Regions from separate parts of the Mesorhizobium koreense genome, predicted to be linked through region 1. Evidence: predicted binding sites of a transcription regulator. Region 1 holds the regulator's gene; the other holds the start of a gene.
What was found. Region 1 encodes LexA, which represses DNA repair genes until DNA is damaged. Its sites were predicted from a motif close to TGTTCNNNNTGTGTTCNG; they were not measured.
Positions count from the first base shown of each region.

Region 2: the regulator LexA is predicted to act here: its motif matches at 4,861-4,878, upstream of RBH77_RS23700 (DNA recombination protein RmuC).

Region 1 covers NZ_CP134228.1:3,060,770-3,068,535, forward strand. Annotated here, with positions in the region: gene gltA (citrate synthase) at 1-490, opposite strand, end outside; gene gltX (glutamate--tRNA ligase) at 667-2,085, opposite strand; gene RBH77_RS14575 (ComEC/Rec2 family competence protein) at 2,209-4,677, shown strand; gene lexA (transcriptional repressor LexA) at 4,671-5,384, opposite strand; gene RBH77_RS14585 (molybdopterin molybdotransferase MoeA) at 5,505-6,719, opposite strand; gene moaC (cyclic pyranopterin monophosphate synthase MoaC) at 6,716-7,201, opposite strand; gene trpC (indole-3-glycerol phosphate synthase TrpC) at 7,207-7,766, opposite strand, start outside.
Region 2 covers NZ_CP134228.1:4,985,027-4,992,792, reverse strand. Annotated here, with positions in the region: gene RBH77_RS23725 (carbohydrate ABC transporter permease) at 1-381, shown strand, start outside; gene curA (NADPH-dependent curcumin/dihydrocurcumin reductase) at 605-1,639, opposite strand; gene RBH77_RS23715 (DUF6481 family protein) at 1,784-2,188, shown strand; gene RBH77_RS23710 (DUF1344 domain-containing protein) at 2,309-2,548, opposite strand; gene RBH77_RS23705 (hypothetical protein) at 2,891-3,295, shown strand; gene RBH77_RS23700 (DNA recombination protein RmuC) at 3,554-4,828, opposite strand; gene def (peptide deformylase) at 4,940-5,470, shown strand; gene fmt (methionyl-tRNA formyltransferase) at 5,510-6,445, shown strand; gene RBH77_RS23685 (GNAT family N-acetyltransferase) at 6,442-6,951, shown strand; gene truA (tRNA pseudouridine(38-40) synthase TruA) at 6,966-7,709, shown strand; gene RBH77_RS23675 (transporter) at 7,724-7,766, opposite strand, start outside.

The sequences.
Region 1 (7,766 bases):
GCAGGCTTGCCACCATGCGCTGGTGCGGGTCGGAAATATCCGTCGAGTCGTGATAGAAGGCCGACATCGCGCCGACCATGCCGCACATCACTGCCATTGGGTGGGCGTCGCGGCGGAAGCCGAGAAAGAAGCGATTCATCTGTTCGTGCACCATGGTGTGGTGCGTGACGCGGTAGTCGAAATCCTCTTTCTGCGCCTTGGTCGGCAACTCGCCGTAAAGCAGGAGGTAGCAGACTTCGAGAAAGTCGCCGTGCTCCGCGAGCTGCTCGATCGGGTAGCCGCGATGGAGAAGAATGCCCTCGTCGCCGTCGATATAGGTGATGGCCGATTCACAGCTTGCCGTGGAGGTGAAACCCGGATCGTATGTAAAGGCGCCGGTATCCTTGTAGAGCGCCCCGATATCGATGACGTCCGGCCCCACCGAACCCTTGCGCACGTCGAACTCGTATGATTTGCCGCCGAAATCCAGTTTCGCTTTCGCTTCGGTCATCGCAAACTCCTTCTTCTTTTATTTGTGCCCGAAATCACGGTTGATGCAGTGCAAACGTCGTGAAATCGAAAATAACGCCTCTTTGCCGCGCCCTTCCGGATGCCGTCCCTTGTCTGGCGGCCGCAATGTTGCACCGCAAAAGCCTGATTTCAATGTGAATTTCCTTGAACTTCGGACTAACCGATTTGATCTTCTATTCGCATCAGACTTTCGTCGCGCCCGAGCACATCCAGCACGTCGAAAACGCCGGGTGACGTGCTCTTGCCGGTCAGCGCGGCGCGGAGCGGCTGTGCCACCTTGCCAAGCTTGAGACCATTCGTTTCAGCAAAGGTTCGGACAACTGCTTCCGTGCTTGCGGCACTCCAGTCGCCCACTTTCTGAAATTCCGGCAGCAAGTGGCGCAGCATCGACCTGCTGTCCTCGTCGAGGATCGCGGCCGCTTTTTCGTCAAGTTGCAAAGGCCGTTCGGCGACGAGGAAAGCGGCGCTGTCGGTGAGTTCGATCAGCGTTCGCGCCCGTTCCTTCAGGCCGGGCATGGCGCGAAGCAGGCGTGCCTTGGCCGCCTCGTCCAGTTTTGCGGCGAAATCCGCGCCGTTCGGCAGATAGGGCAGGGACGTGATCAAAGCATCGAACAGCGCGGCATCTTCCATGCGGCGCATATGGGTGGCGTTGAGCGCTTCCAGCTTCTGAAAGTCGAAGCGCGCCGCGCCTTTATTGACATCCTCGATCTCGAACCAGCGGACCATGTCCTCCGTCGACATGATCTCGTCGTCACCATGGCTCCAGCCAAGGCGAGCCAGATAGTTCCGCAGCGCGGCCGGCAGATAGCCCATGGCCCGATAGGCATCAACACCGAGCGCGCCGTGCCGTTTGGAGAGCTTGGCGCCGTCGGCGCCGTGGATGAGCGGGATGTGCGCCATGACCGGCACCGGCCAGCCCATCGCGTCATAGATGATTGTCTGGCGCGCTCCATTGGTCAGGTGGTCATCGCCCCGGATGATGTGGGTCACGCCCATGTCGTGATCGTCGACGACTACCGCGTGCATATAGGTCGGATTGCCGTCGGAACGCAGGATGATGAAATCGTCGAGATCCTTGTTAGGAAAGCGTACCTCGCCCTGGACGCGGTCGTGGACGATCGTCTCGCCCTCCGTTGGCGCCTTAATGCGGATCGCACCCTTGGCGCCGGCTGGCGCCTCGGACGGGTCGCGGTCGCGCCAGCGCCCGTCATAGCGGGGCGGCCGGCCCTCGGCGCGCGCTTTCTCGCGCATTTCCTCCAGCTCGGCGGGCGTGGCATAGCAATAATAGGCCTTGCCCATGCGCACCAGTTCCTCGGCCACCTCGCGGTGGCGCGTGGCACGGGCATATTGCGAGATCGGTTCTCCATCCCAGGTCAGCCCGAGCCAGGTAAGGCCGTCGATGATGGCGGCGGTGGCGGCTTCGGTTGAGCGCTCGCGATCGGTATCCTCGATCCTGAGCAGCATCTTGCCGCCGGTATGCTCGGAATAGAGCCAGTTGAACAGCGCCGTCCGTGCCCCGCCAATATGCAGGAATCCGGTAGGCGAGGGGGCAAAGCGTGTGACGACGGGTGGCATGGCATTTCCGGGGAGGCGGCGCCGGGACCGGAAAATCGGTGGGAGCGCGCGCGGTGGCGTTTGGCTGGCGTTGATGTAGCATAGGCGGGCCGGGGCGCAAGCCTTTCGGCGCGGGGAAGGCGTATGGGGGACGACAACGCGAAAGAGATCGGCGACGAGCGGTCGCAGTTCGACGCGCGCCTTCTCGATCGTCCGATGCCATTCGACCGGGAAGCTCCGGCCGGTGGAGAACCGCCTCCAGGAAGAACGCGCGAAACAACCGGCGCGGAGCCGCATCGATACGGATATGCCGGCGCGAGGGCGGCTTTCGCGCGCCTCCGGACCTCCATCCGTGAGGCGGCGATCACCGAATGGGAGCGCGGCACCCTGTTCCTGTTCGTGCCGGTGTGCCTGTCGGTGGGAGCTCTCGCCTATTTCCATATTTCCTGGGAGCCGCCTTTCGCCCCGCTTCTTTCAGGCGTTGTTGCCTTGTCGGCTGCCTATTTTCTCGCGCGGTCGAAATTCCTGCTCCGTATTGTGCTGCTCGCCGCGCTCTTGGTGGTTGCCGGGGCGCTTGCCGGCAAGTTCGAGACGTGGCGTGCCGCAACGAAGATGCTCGGAACCGACATCACCACTCGGATCGTTGGCCGCGTCGTGACGGTCGAGCATCAGGCGAGCGGCCGTGTACGTCTGACGATCGACCTTGTTTCCACCTCGCGTCCGCATTTGCGCTATGCACCCGACCGTATACGCGCCAGCGCCCGTACCATCCCGCCGGGCATGCAACCGGGTTCGGGCGTCGAAGGCGTCGTGCATCTGTTCCCGCCCAGCGGACCGCTCAGGCCCTCTAGCTACGATTTTTCCTTCAGGAGTTATTTTGACGGGCTCGGCGCGAGCGGCTTTTTCCTGACCAATCCCAAGAGCATTTCACTTGCTGCTCCACCAACGCTCTATGAGCGTACCGCCGCGGGCATCGCCCGCCTGCGCAATGCGCTTGCCGACAGGGTACGGGCCGCCGTACCCGGGCCGAATGGTGAAATCGGTGCTGCACTGGTCGCGGGCATCGAGTCCGGCATTCCCGACGACATCAACGAAGCGCTCCGCATCACCGGGCTGGCGCATGTGCTGTCGATTTCCGGTCTGCATATGGCGCTGGCCGCAGGCATCGTCATCGTGTTCATGCGGCTCGGCTTTGCGTTGTTCCCAAGCTTTTCCTCGCGTCATCCAACGAAGAAATACGCGGCCGCCGTCGCGCTCGCGGCGATCGCTTTCTACCTCCTGATATCCGGGGCGGGCGTCGCCACGGAGCGGAGCTTCATCATGCTTGCGATCATGCTGGTAGCGGTGCTGTTCGACCGGGCCGCGATCAGCATGCGCAATTTCGCGCTCGCCGCGCTCGCCGTGGTGGTGAGCGCCCCGCATGAGATCGTCGGACCGAGTTTCCAGATGTCGTTCGCCGCGACGGCCGCGCTGATCAGTGCTTACGCCGCCTGGGGTGAATGGCGCCAGCGCGGGCAGAGGCGGGCGCCCCCTCCGCAATCGGCGTCGTATCTCTGGCGGGGTGGCAGTGCGACGGTGCGGCACTTCGTCGGTCTCGCCGCGACCTCGCTTGTCGCGGGAACGGCCACGGCTCTCTTCGCGGCATGGCATTTCCAGCGCGTCTCACCGCTCGGCCTCGTTGCCAACCTCGCCACCATGCCGATTATCTCGGCCATCGTCATGCCGTTCCTGGTACTCGGTCTCGTGCTGATGCCGTTCGGCCTCGACGGGGCGGCCTTCGCCATCATGGGCAAGGGCATCGGCCTGTTCACCGAGATCGCGGTCGCGCTGTCGAAACATTCACCCTTCGACGCGATCGGTATTTTGCCGGGTTCCGCGGTTGTCTTCCTAACGATGGCGCTCGTGATCCTGACCCTTGCAACGACATGGTTCCGGATTGCGGCGCTGCCGCTGATCGCCATTGGTATCGCGCTCATTGCGCGGCGACCGGCGCCGGAACTCTTCGTCTCGGAAGACGCGAGCCTTGTTGCGCTGAAGCTTTCAGACGGTCGCGTGACGGTCAACCGCAAGCGTCCGAACGGCTTCACAATGGAAGACTGGGCACGCGCCATGATGGCGACAGCCATCGTAAAGCCGGGCGCGACCACCGCGTCTGCCATACCTAAAGCCGCGCCGGAGGTGCCGTTTGCCTGCACCAAAACGCTTTGCGTCGCGTGGAATGCGAAAGGGGTGGTGATCGCCCACGCAGCCACGGAGAAAGCGGCCGGCAACGTCTGCGCAATCGCCAGCCTGATCGTCATCGACGACGCGACTGCGAACGATCCCTGCATCGCCTCTGGCCCGGTCATCATCACCAAGCGTGACCTGGCACGTTACGGCGCTGCTGTCGTTACGTTCGAAGAGACTGCAAAGGGCTTCCAGCCGACCGTGGAATACTCGATCGAAAAGCATTACCGCCCATGGCATGCCGAGAGAACCTATTCACGCGCAGCACGCGGCCTGCCACCTTATCAGCGCCGGCAACGTAGCGAAAAAGGGTCACACAAAAATCCGCCATACCGGGATAGGCAACCGCATGAGAGTAGCCTCACTCATGCCGCGTCCACTCAATAGCGGCGGATCAGCCCGACCAGTTTGCCCTGCACCTTGATCCGGTCCGGACCGAAGATGCGTGTCTCGTATGCTGGGTTGGCTGCTTCGAGCGCGATGGACGCACCTTTGCGCCGGAAGCGCTTGAGGGTGGCTTCCTCGTCGTCCACCAGCGCCACGATGATCTCGCCCGGGTTGGCCGTGTTGGCGTTGCGGATGATGACCGTGTCGCCGTCCAGGATTCCGGCCTCGATCATGGAATCGCCTTTGACCTCGAGCGCATAGTGATCGCCGCCGGAAAGCATCTCCGGCGGCACTGCGATCGAATGGGTCTGGTGCTGTATGGCATCGATAGGCACACCGGCGGCGATGCGCCCCATGACGGGGACGGAAACACCAGCCGCATCGTCATTGCTCGCGGCGGGAACGCGCGACTTCTCCGGCTGTTTGCGGCCAAGACTGCCTTCGATCACGCTCGGCGAGAACCGGCGGCTGGCATTGAGGCCCGGCGCAATGGAATCAGGCAGGCGCAGCACTTCGAGCGCGCGCGCCCTGTTCGGTAGTCGCCGGATGAACCCGCGTTCCTCAAGTGCCGTGATGAGGCGATGGATACCGGATTTCGAAGCGAGGTCGAGCGCGTCCTTCATCTCGTCGAAGGACGGAGGAATGCCGGTCTCCTTCAGCCTTTCGTGGATGAACATCAGGAGTTCGTGTTGTTTGCGCGTGAGCATCGCGATTTCCCCGAGAATCAGCGTAGTAAACAAAACCAGAACAAACACTATCTGTTCCAGTTGTGTTCCGCAACCGTTTAAATTTCAATGAACCACGGTGAAAATCGGCTTTGGTTGCCTTCAGCGGATGAAAAGTACCCGGCACGGATCGCCGGCCGCCGCGGCGGGCGCGTGTGGCTCGCGGATGATGAGGCAGTTGGCGGCGGCAAGGGTCCTCAACATGGAAGAGTCCTGTATGCCGAAAGGCGCGGCGAGCAAGCCCTCCGACGTCTCCTCCGCCGCTGCGCGCACATAGTCCCGCCGGCGGTCGTTTTCGGGCATGGCCTCGGCGAGTCGGGCCTCGCGGACGTCGGGACGATGCGTCCGTCCTGCAAGCCGCGCGATCAGTGGCACTAGGAAAAGATGGCTGCCGACCATGCTCGATACCGGGTTGCCGGGCAGGCCGAGCACGCGCGTTTGCCCGATACGCCCGGACATCAACGGCTTGCCGGGGCGCATGGCGATCTTCCAGAAATCGAGCGTCATGCCTTCAGCCGTCAGCACCTCGCGCACGAGGTCGTGATCGCCGACGGAAGCGCCGCCGAGCGTGACCAGTATATGGGCGCCCGCGGCCAGCGCGCGGCGGAGCGCCGCGGCGATGAGTTTGCGGTCGTCGGGCACAATGCCGAGATCGAGGATTTCGGCGCCGGCATCGCGCGCGATCGCGGCGACGCCATAGCCGTTCGAGGCGATGATCTGGTCCGGGCCGGGGTGGCTGCCGGGCAGCAGCAACTCGTCTCCGGTCGCGGCAATCGCAACCAGCGGCCGCCGCACCACGGGAACCTCCGCATGATTCGCGGCGGCCGCAAGCGAAAGCGCGGCGGGGTCGAGCACGCGGCCGGCAGGAAGGAGCGGCTCACCTTCGGCGAAATCGAGGCCCGCACGGCGGATATGCCGTCCCCGCGCCACGCTTTCCAGAGCCTCGACGAGGCCTTCGCTGACGATGCGGGCGTCTTCCTGCAGCAGGACCGCGTCGGCGCCGTCTGGTACCGGCGCACCGGTGAAGATGCGCACGGTTTCACCCTTGCCGACCGTGCCTGGATAGCGCTTGCCGGCTTGCGCGGCGCCGATGATCTTGAGACGCGCGGGGAGGGCGGCAATGTCCTCGGTGCGGACCGCGTAGCCATCCATCGCCGAGGCGTTGAAGGGGGGCTGCGTGCGCAGCGCCGCGAGCGGTTCGGTGAGCACCCGGCCGGCGGCTTCTCCGATCGGCACGTTCTCCTTGGCAAGCGGCGCAGCGCCGGCGAGAAGAAGCTCCAGCGCACTGTCGACAGGCAGCAGGTCGCCGGTGTTCATGCGCCCTCAGCCCTATAGTCACCTGACTTGCCGCCGCTCTTTTCGATCAGGCGGATGCCACCCAGCACCATGCCGCGGTCGATGGCCTTGGCCATGTCGTAGATGGTGAGACAGGCAACCGACGCTGCCGTCAGCGCCTCCATCTCAACGCCGGTCTTGCCGGTGACGCGCGCCGTTGCGGTAACTCGAAGCCCCGGCAGCGCATTATCCGGCCTGATATCGACGGAGACCTTGGTCAGAAGCAGCGGATGGCATAGCGGAATTAACTCATGCGTGCGCTTCGCCGCCATGATGCCCGCGATCCGCGCGGTTCCAATCACGTCGCCCTTTTTTGCATCTCCGGCGAGGATGAGCCTTAAGGTCTCCGGCCGCATGGTCACCGTGCCCTCGGCGACCGCCAGACGCTCCGTTTCGGCCTTGGCGCCGACATCGACCATGTTGGCCTCGCCTGAAGAATCCAGATGTGTCAGCGTCGAGGTCATGGCGCTCATTCCGCCGCGCTGCGCGCGAGCCTTTCGCCGGCGAGCAGTGCACGCGTGGCCGCCGCAACGTCGGCCTGTCGCATCAGGCTTTCGCCGACGAGGAACGTGCCAATGCCGCTTCGCTCGAGATCGAGGCAGTCTTCATGCGTGAAGATGCCGCTTTCACCGACCAACAGCCGATCCGACGGCGCCATCTTCGCCAGCCGGCGCGATGTATCGAGACTGACCTCGAACGTTCGGAGGTTGCGGTTGTTGATGCCGATCAGGGGCGAACTGAGTTTCAGCGCCCGTTCCATCTCCGTTTCGTCATGGACTTCGATCAGCGCGTCCATGCCGAGTTCGAACGCGGTGTCCTCGAGCGAGCGCGCAACGTCGTCGGAAACGCTCGCCATGATGACGAGGATGGCGTCGGCGCCCCAGGCTCGCGCCTCATGGGCCTGGTAGGGGTCGAATAGGAAATCCTTACGCAACGCCGGCAATGCGGTCGCCTTGCGTGCGGCGGCCAGATATTCGGGCGCGCCCTGAAAGGACGGCTTGTCGGTCAATACGGAAAGGCAGGCAGCGC
Region 2 (7,766 bases), 1.9 Mb from region 1:
CCCTTCTGCACCTGGCTCCTGATGGGCTATTTCCGCTCCATCCCCTATGAACTGGAGGAATGCGCGCTGATCGACGGCGCCAGCCGCTGGCAGATATTGGTGAAGATCATCCTGCCCCTGTCGGTTCCGGGTCTGATTTCGGCCGGCATCTTCGCCTTCACGCTTTCATGGAACGAATTCATCTACGCGCTGACCTTCATCCAGTCCTCGGAGAACAAGACGGTGCCGGTCGGCGTGCTGACAGAGCTTGTGCGCAGCGACATCTATGAATGGGGGGCTCTGATGGCAGGCGCGCTCTTCGGTTCGCTGCCGGTGGTGATCCTCTATTCCTTCTTCGTGGATCACTACGTCTCCTCGATGACGGGAGCGGTGAAGGAATAGCGCCCGCAGAAACAAAAAAGGGCCCGCCGGGGGAGGAGGTCCGGCAGGCCCGATCTGAAATGCGGCGCGGGAGGAGGTGCACCGCATTCTTGGCCGGCCGCCAGGGAGGAGGAGAGGCGACCGACCGCGCGTAGATAGGCACCCCTGGACGATTCGCCAAGAGCCGCCGTTGAAGATCAGCTATGCAGTTTTGTCGCACCGTCGGGCAATGACTGCCTGACGGCTATTTGGTCGGGTCGTCGCCGACACGAACGATGAGCTTGCCGCGATTCTTCCCGGTCAACAGGCCGCGGAAGGCTTCGATCGTTTTCCCGAAACCATCGACGATGTCCTCGCGGTAGCGCACCTTGCCCTCCGCGATCCACGCGGTCATGTCGCGACGGAAATCCGGCATCAGGTCGAGATGGTCGAACTGGATGAAGCCGCGCACCGAAAGCCGCTTCGTCAGCACCATCCCCATGAATTGCGGCAGCCGGTCCGGCCCTTCCGGCAGGGCGGTATCGTTATAATGCGCGATACGGCCGCAGACGGGGATGCGCGCGAAATCGTTGAGGAGCGGCAGCACGGCGCGGAAGACATCGCCGCCGACATTCTCGAAATAGACGTCGACGCCCTTCGGGCAGGCTTCCGCAAGGCGGTCGCGGAAATCCTTGTTCTTGTAGTTGACGGCGGCATCGAAGCCGAATTCGTCCCGGATCATACGGCATTTGTCGTCTGCGCCGGCGATGCCGACTGCCCGGCATCCCTTGATCCTGGCGATCTGCCCGACGATCTGTCCGACCGCACCCGAAGCGGCCGAGACGACGACGGTCTCGTCCGCCTTCGGCCGACCATGCAGAAGTAGCCCCGCATAGGCGGTGAAGCCCGGCATGCCGAGCACGCCGAGCGCGGTGGTGACGGGCGCGGCCTTCGGGTCGAGCTTGATGACGCCCTTGCCGTTCGACACGGCATGCGTCTGCCAGCCATCATAGGACAGTACGATGTCGCCCGGCTGGAAGCCGGCGACGTCGCTTTCCATCACCTCCGAGACGGTCGCGCCGACCATCGTGTCGCCCGGTTTGACGCCCTTGGCATAGGATTTGGCCGGGCTCATACGCCCGCGCATATAAGGGTCGAGCGAGAGATAGATTGTGCGCAGAAGCATCTCGCCGGGTCCCGGCCTCGGCAGCGGCATCGATTCGAGCTTGAGATCGTCATCCGTCGGCATGCCCTCCGGATGCCTTGCGAGGAAGATGCGCTGGGCCATGGTTGCGTTCATTAAAATTTTCCTCGGTTCCTACGTCGCGTTGCGCTTGTGTAACGTCTGCGGGAATTCGATACCAGCCAGCGCATTTTTTCACTTGAACTTGGCGTTTGCGGGACGCATCTAGCCGCCATTGGAATCGAACGGAGCTATTCGGAATTGTTCAGGGAAAAGGAATTTACGGAACGACTGAAGACGCAGGCCGAGGCAAAGAAGGCACTTCTCGAAAAATTCAAGGCAAAACCCGGACCGGATGATCCGGCCGTGATCGCCAGGAAGGCTGAGCGCGAGGCCATCCTGAAGGCGCGCGAGGAGCGCGAGCGGCAGAAGGAAAAGGAACGCCAGGAAAGGCTCGCCCGCGAGGCCGCTGAATGCGCCGTGCGCGAAGCCGCCGAAAGGGAGGTACGCCTTGCCGAGGAGGCCCGCCTCAAGGCCGAGGCGGAAGCCCGCGAGGCCGAGGAACGCGAGCACCTTGCACGCCAATTGGTCGAGGAAGCCGAGCGCAAGGCTGCCCGGGACGCCCGCTACGCCGCGCGCAAGGCGCGTGTCAGGCGGGGGCGCTGAAGCCTTCTTTCGGCGCAGCCTTCCGGTTCCGTCAAGCGCATTGTTGCGCCGAAATATCGTAGATGTGGACGATGCCGCCGGTCGCCCGGCGGTCTCGTCAGCGACCGAAGGCCGGAAGGCTCACTTCATCTTTTCGACCATCGTGCCCATCTTCTTGTCGTTGGTCATGATCTTCACGTGATCGCCTTTCATCACGTTGTCGAGCTTGATGTCCTTGCCGGTCATCACCGACATGCCGTCGTCGAGCGTGATCATATGCTTGGCCATGTCCACAGACTTGACGGTGCCTTGCATCTCGCCGGCTGCCGCGGTGCCGACGAAGGCGAGCGATGCAAGGGTGGTAAGGATCACGATTTTCATAAGTGTTCTCCCGTTGGATGTTCCCGGCAGCGGATTCCTGCCGTGCCGAGCCTAGGGATGCGGCCGGTCACCGGCCACACACTTCGGTTTCAATCATCCGTTCGCCTGCCTCGCGAAAAGTTCATCCTCTCATGATTGCGCCGGCGTCGCACGGGTCGGTCGGGGCCGATCAAATGCGCGGTATCCTTCGTTAACCAACTGTGAACATTAAATTTTCGTCACGCTGCAACCATCCGCCTTTTAGCCGCTTTTCCGGAAGATTGCTGCTTCCGACAAGGGACAACGGATGCGCGCGAGGCTCCGCAGGAGCAGTCGCGCCGAACAAAGCTCAGGAGAAAGAGGATGTCGGTTTCAAAGATATGGAATGCGACCCCGTCGCGGATTTCTGAAAAAGCGCCATTTTCCGGCAAGCTGCGCGGCGCTGGCCTGGCTGCTCTGGCGGCGCTGACGATCGCCGGAACCAGCATGATGGCTGCCGCTCCCGCGCAGGCGCGCGATTGGCACCACCATGATCGCGGCGGCGCTGTTGCCGCCGGCGTGATCGGCGGTTTGGCGCTTGGCGCGATCGCCGGCTCGGCCATCGCCCAGCCGGGGCCGACCGTCATCTACGAGGACGACTATCCGGTCGAGTATCGCCGGGTCTACCGCCCACATCGCGATCTGCCATCCTGCTCGAATTTCCGCCGGGTGGATTGGCGCGACCGCGTCTGGATCGACGATTACGGCCGGGCACATCCCTGCTACTGAGGCGGGTGGTCCGCGTGTAGGGTGCGTCCTTCGAGGCTCGCCCTACGGGCTCGCACCTCAGGATGAGGAAGGTTGGTGCTATCGTTGCGGCGCCAAGCTTCGATAGGTTGAACTCCGATAAGTTGAAAGCACTGCAGCAGGCTTCAGGCGCTCAGAACTCAGGATGACGGGTGCAAATCTCCCTCATCCTGAGGTGCGAGCGGAACGAGCCGCGAAGGACGCAACTGAAGCAGCCTCGCCGCTGGCGTAGCCGCTCCGCTAGTCCTCTTCCACGACCCTCAGCCTTAGCTGGCCTGTCTTCGAAGCGGCTGCGTTGACAGGGCGGCCGCTTCCGCTTTCCATCGCCTCGGGCTGCGCTCCCTCCGTGCCGTCCCCCTTCGCGCCAAATTCCAGTGCCTCGATCTTCTGACCGCGCTTCGTCACCTTGTCGGTCGAGGTGAGGATCTGCTCGATATCCTTCTGCGTCAGCGCGAAATGTCCCTGCAGCTTGCGCACCCGCTCGTCCAGCCGGTTGACGTCCTCCATCATGCGGATCACCTCGCCCTGGATCAGATGCGCCTGCTCGCGCATGCTGGCATCCTTCAACACCGACTGGATGACCTGGATCGACAACATGAGGAGCGAGGGTGAGACGATGACCACGCGGGCGCGGTGCGCGCGCTGCACCAGCCCTTCGAAATTCTCGTGGATCTCGGCGAACACCGATTCGGAGGGCACGAACATGAAGGCGGTGTCCTGCGTCTCGCCTGTGATGAAGTATTTCTCGGAAATGTCGCGGATATGGACTTCCACATCGCGGCGGAAGGCCTGCGCGGCGGCGCGTTGCGCGTCGGCTCCGCCTTCGCCGTCCGCGGCGGCACGAATGGCGTTCCAGGCTTCCAGCGGGAATTTCGCGTCGATGACGAGCGACGGTGCATCGTTCGGCATCCTGACGAGGCAGTCGGGCCGGCTGCTGTTCGACAGCGTCGCCTGGAACTCGTAGGCACCCTTCGGCAGCCCGTCGGCCACGATCGCCTCCATCCGGCTCTGGCCGAATGCGCCGCGTGTCTGCTTGTTGGAAAGGATGGCCTGCAACTGCACGACCTGACCCGCCAGCGACTGGATGTTCGTCTGAGCCGTATCGATCACCGCAAGCCGTTCCTGCAACTTCGCCAGGTTCTCATGCGTCGATTTCGTCTGTTCCGTCATCGACTGGCCGAGGCGGGCGGTCATGCCATCGAGCCGGTCGCCGATCGTCTTGGTGAGTTCCGCCTGCCGCGCACCGAATACCTCGGCCACCGCGCCGAGCCGACCCTGCATCTCCGATTGCGACTTGAGGATGCCCTCCATGCGGGCCTCGACATCGCGGGCGTTGTCGGCCGTTTCCGCCGCGGCCTCGGCCCGCGCCCTTGCCGAGCGCCACAGAACGGCGACCAGCGCTATGAGGAGGACGAAAAGCAAGAGCGTCATCGCCGCCATCACTTCGCCAAGGCTGATCGTGGTTGCGCCGAGCCGCACCGCCGGCTGGGCGAGAAGGGGCGGAAAATCGTTCATTCTTGCATCATAGGTGATTCGCGGTCGCGCGACAGATCAAAACGAGAACAATCCGGCCGCCTGCTTTCGGGAGACGTTGACGCCCGACCGACGACCGATTACCTGAAGCCCATGTCCATCCGGCCCATCATCCTCCTTCCCGATCCCGTGCTGCGCCAGGTTTCCAAGCCGGTCGTGCGCGTCGACGAAGACGTGCGCAAATTCGCCGGCGACCTCTTCGAGACCATGTACGATGCGCCGGGCATCGGTCTTGCGGCCATCCAGGTGGGCACGCCGCGCCGGATGCTCGTCATCGACCTCGCCAAGGAGGACGAACCGAAAGAGCCGCAAGTCTTCATTAATCCTGAGATCGTGTCGCGCGCAGGCGAAGGGTCGGTCTACGAGGAAGGCTGCCTCTCTATTCCGGACTATTATGCCGAGGTCGAGCGGCCGAAGGAGGTGATCGTCCGTTATGTCGACCTCGACGGCAAAGAACAGGAGATAAGGGCGGAAGGTTTGCTCGCGGTCTGCCTGCAGCACGAGATCGATCATCTGAACGGCGTCCTCTTCATCGACCACATCTCGCGCCTGAAGCGCGACATGGTAGTGCGCAAGTTCAGGAAGATGGCACGCGACAAACCGCCGGCGCGGATGGTGGGCTAAGCGCTCCGGCCTCCTCCTTGAAAGGTAACCGTGCCGTATATGCCGCTTCGTATCGTCTTCATGGGCACCCCGGATTTCGCTGTGCCGACACTTCGCGCCATCGCCGGCGCAGGGCACGAAATCGTCGCCATCTATACGCAGCCGCCGCGGCCGGGCGGGCGGCGTGGGCTGGAGCCGGTTCCTTCGCCGGTCGAACGTGAGGCCCGAAAGCTCGGCCTTGAGGTGCGCACGCCCCTCTCGCTCAGGAATGAAGCGGAACAGGAAGCCTTCCGTGCGCTCGGCGCCGACGCGGCCGTGGTCGTCGGCTATGGCCTGATCCTGCCGAAGCCGATCCTCGAAGGCACGCGTCTTGGCGCGTTCAACGGCCATGCCTCGCTCCTGCCGCGTTGGCGCGGCGCCGCGCCCATCCAGCGCGCTATCATGGCCGGCGACAATGAGACCGGCATGATGGTGATGAAGATGGACGAGGGCCTCGACACCGGCCCGGTGGCGCTGACGGAAAGGGTAGCGATCCATGCCGACATGACCGCCGGCGAACTGCATGACGAACTGATGGAAGTCGGTGCGGGACTGATGGTGCGCGCATTGCTGGCCCTAGAAGAGGGAACCCTGGCGCTTTCCCCGCAGCCAGCCGAGGACGTCACCTATGCGAAGAAGATCGAGAAAGCCGAGACGCGCATCGACTGGACGCGGCCGGCAGCGGAAGTGCACAACCACATACGCGGCCTCTCGCCCTTTCCGGGCGCCTGGTGCGAGATGCCAGTCGGTGGCAGAGCAGAGCGGGTGAAACTGTTGCGCTCGACGCTTGGCCCGGGCACCGGATCGCCCGGCACGATATTGGACGATCCGCTGACGATTGCGTGCGGCGAGGGCGCGGTGCGCCTGCAAGAACTGCAGCGCGCCGGCGGGAAGGCGCTTCGCGCGGCAGATTTCCTGCGCGGCGCCAAAATGGAAAAAGGAATGGTGATCTCATGAGCATGCTGTCGATCCGCGCGGCGACGCCGCGCGACCGGGAGGCGATCCGAAAAGTCGAAGAGCACGCCTTCGGCCAACCGGCGGAGGCGGGACTGGTCGATGCGCTCGCCGCCGCCGGCGATACGGTCGTTGAGCTTGTCGCCGAAGACGAGGGCCAGATCGTCGGCCATATCCTGTTCTCGCGCGTCCTGGTGAAGAACGGCGTGGAGGAGTTCCGAGCCGTGGCGCTGGCGCCGCTCGCGGTCGAACCTTCCTTTCATCGCTCGGGGATAGGCGGCGCGCTGATCCGCGAGGGTCATGTTAGGTTGAAGGAGGCGGGCGAGACGCTTTCTATCGTGCTCGGCGATCCGGCCTATTACGGCCGCTTCGGCTACACCCACGCCCGCGCCGCAGGCTTCGAGAGCGAATATCAGTGCGATGCGCTGCAGGCGCTCGACTGGGATAAGGCGCCAGAAACTGGCTGCCTTGTCTACCCCCGCGCCTTCTCGTCGGAACTCGCGGCCTGATCGGTGGGTGAAACGTGCCGCGCTACCGCCTCGACATCGAATATGACGGCAGCCCTTATGCCGGCTGGCAGCGACAGAGAGGCCAGCATTCGGTGCAGGCGGCGCTGGAGCAGGCGGTCGAAGCGTTCTGCGGCGAGCAGGTCTCGCTGCGCGGCGCCGGCCGTACCGATGCCGGCGTGCATGCGCTGGGGCAGGTGGCGCATCTTGACCTTGCCAGGGAATGGCCGGCCGATACGGTGCGCGACGCCGTCAACGCGCATCTGACAAGCGCCGGCGAGACGGTCGCGGTGCTGGCAGCGACCATTGTCGCCGGTGATTTCGACGCCCGCTTCTCGGCGCTCCGCCGACATTATCTTTATCGCATCGTCAACCGCCGCGCGCCGTTGGCTCTGGCTCGCCGTCAGGCATGGTGGGTGCCGAAGCCGCTCGATGCGGAAGCCATGCACGAGGCGGCGCAGGCGCTTGTCGGGAAGCACGATTTCACCACCTTTCGCTCCGTCCAGTGTCAGGCGAAAAGCCCGGTGAAGACACTCGACAGGCTTGACGTGACGCGCTCAGGCGAGGCGATCGAGATCCGCGCGACGGCGCGCTCTTTCCTGCACAATCAGGTGCGCTCCATGGTCGGCACGCTGAAGCGCGTCGGCGAAGGGGGATGGAATGTAAGCGACGTCAAACGCGCGCTGGAGGCATGCGACCGCTCTGCCTGCGGACCCGTAGCCCCGCCCGATGGGCTCTATCTGGTGAAGGTCGATTACTGATGCCGGCCAGGGGATTACGTCAGGCCGAGTAGCCACTGCAGCGCGATCAGAATGACG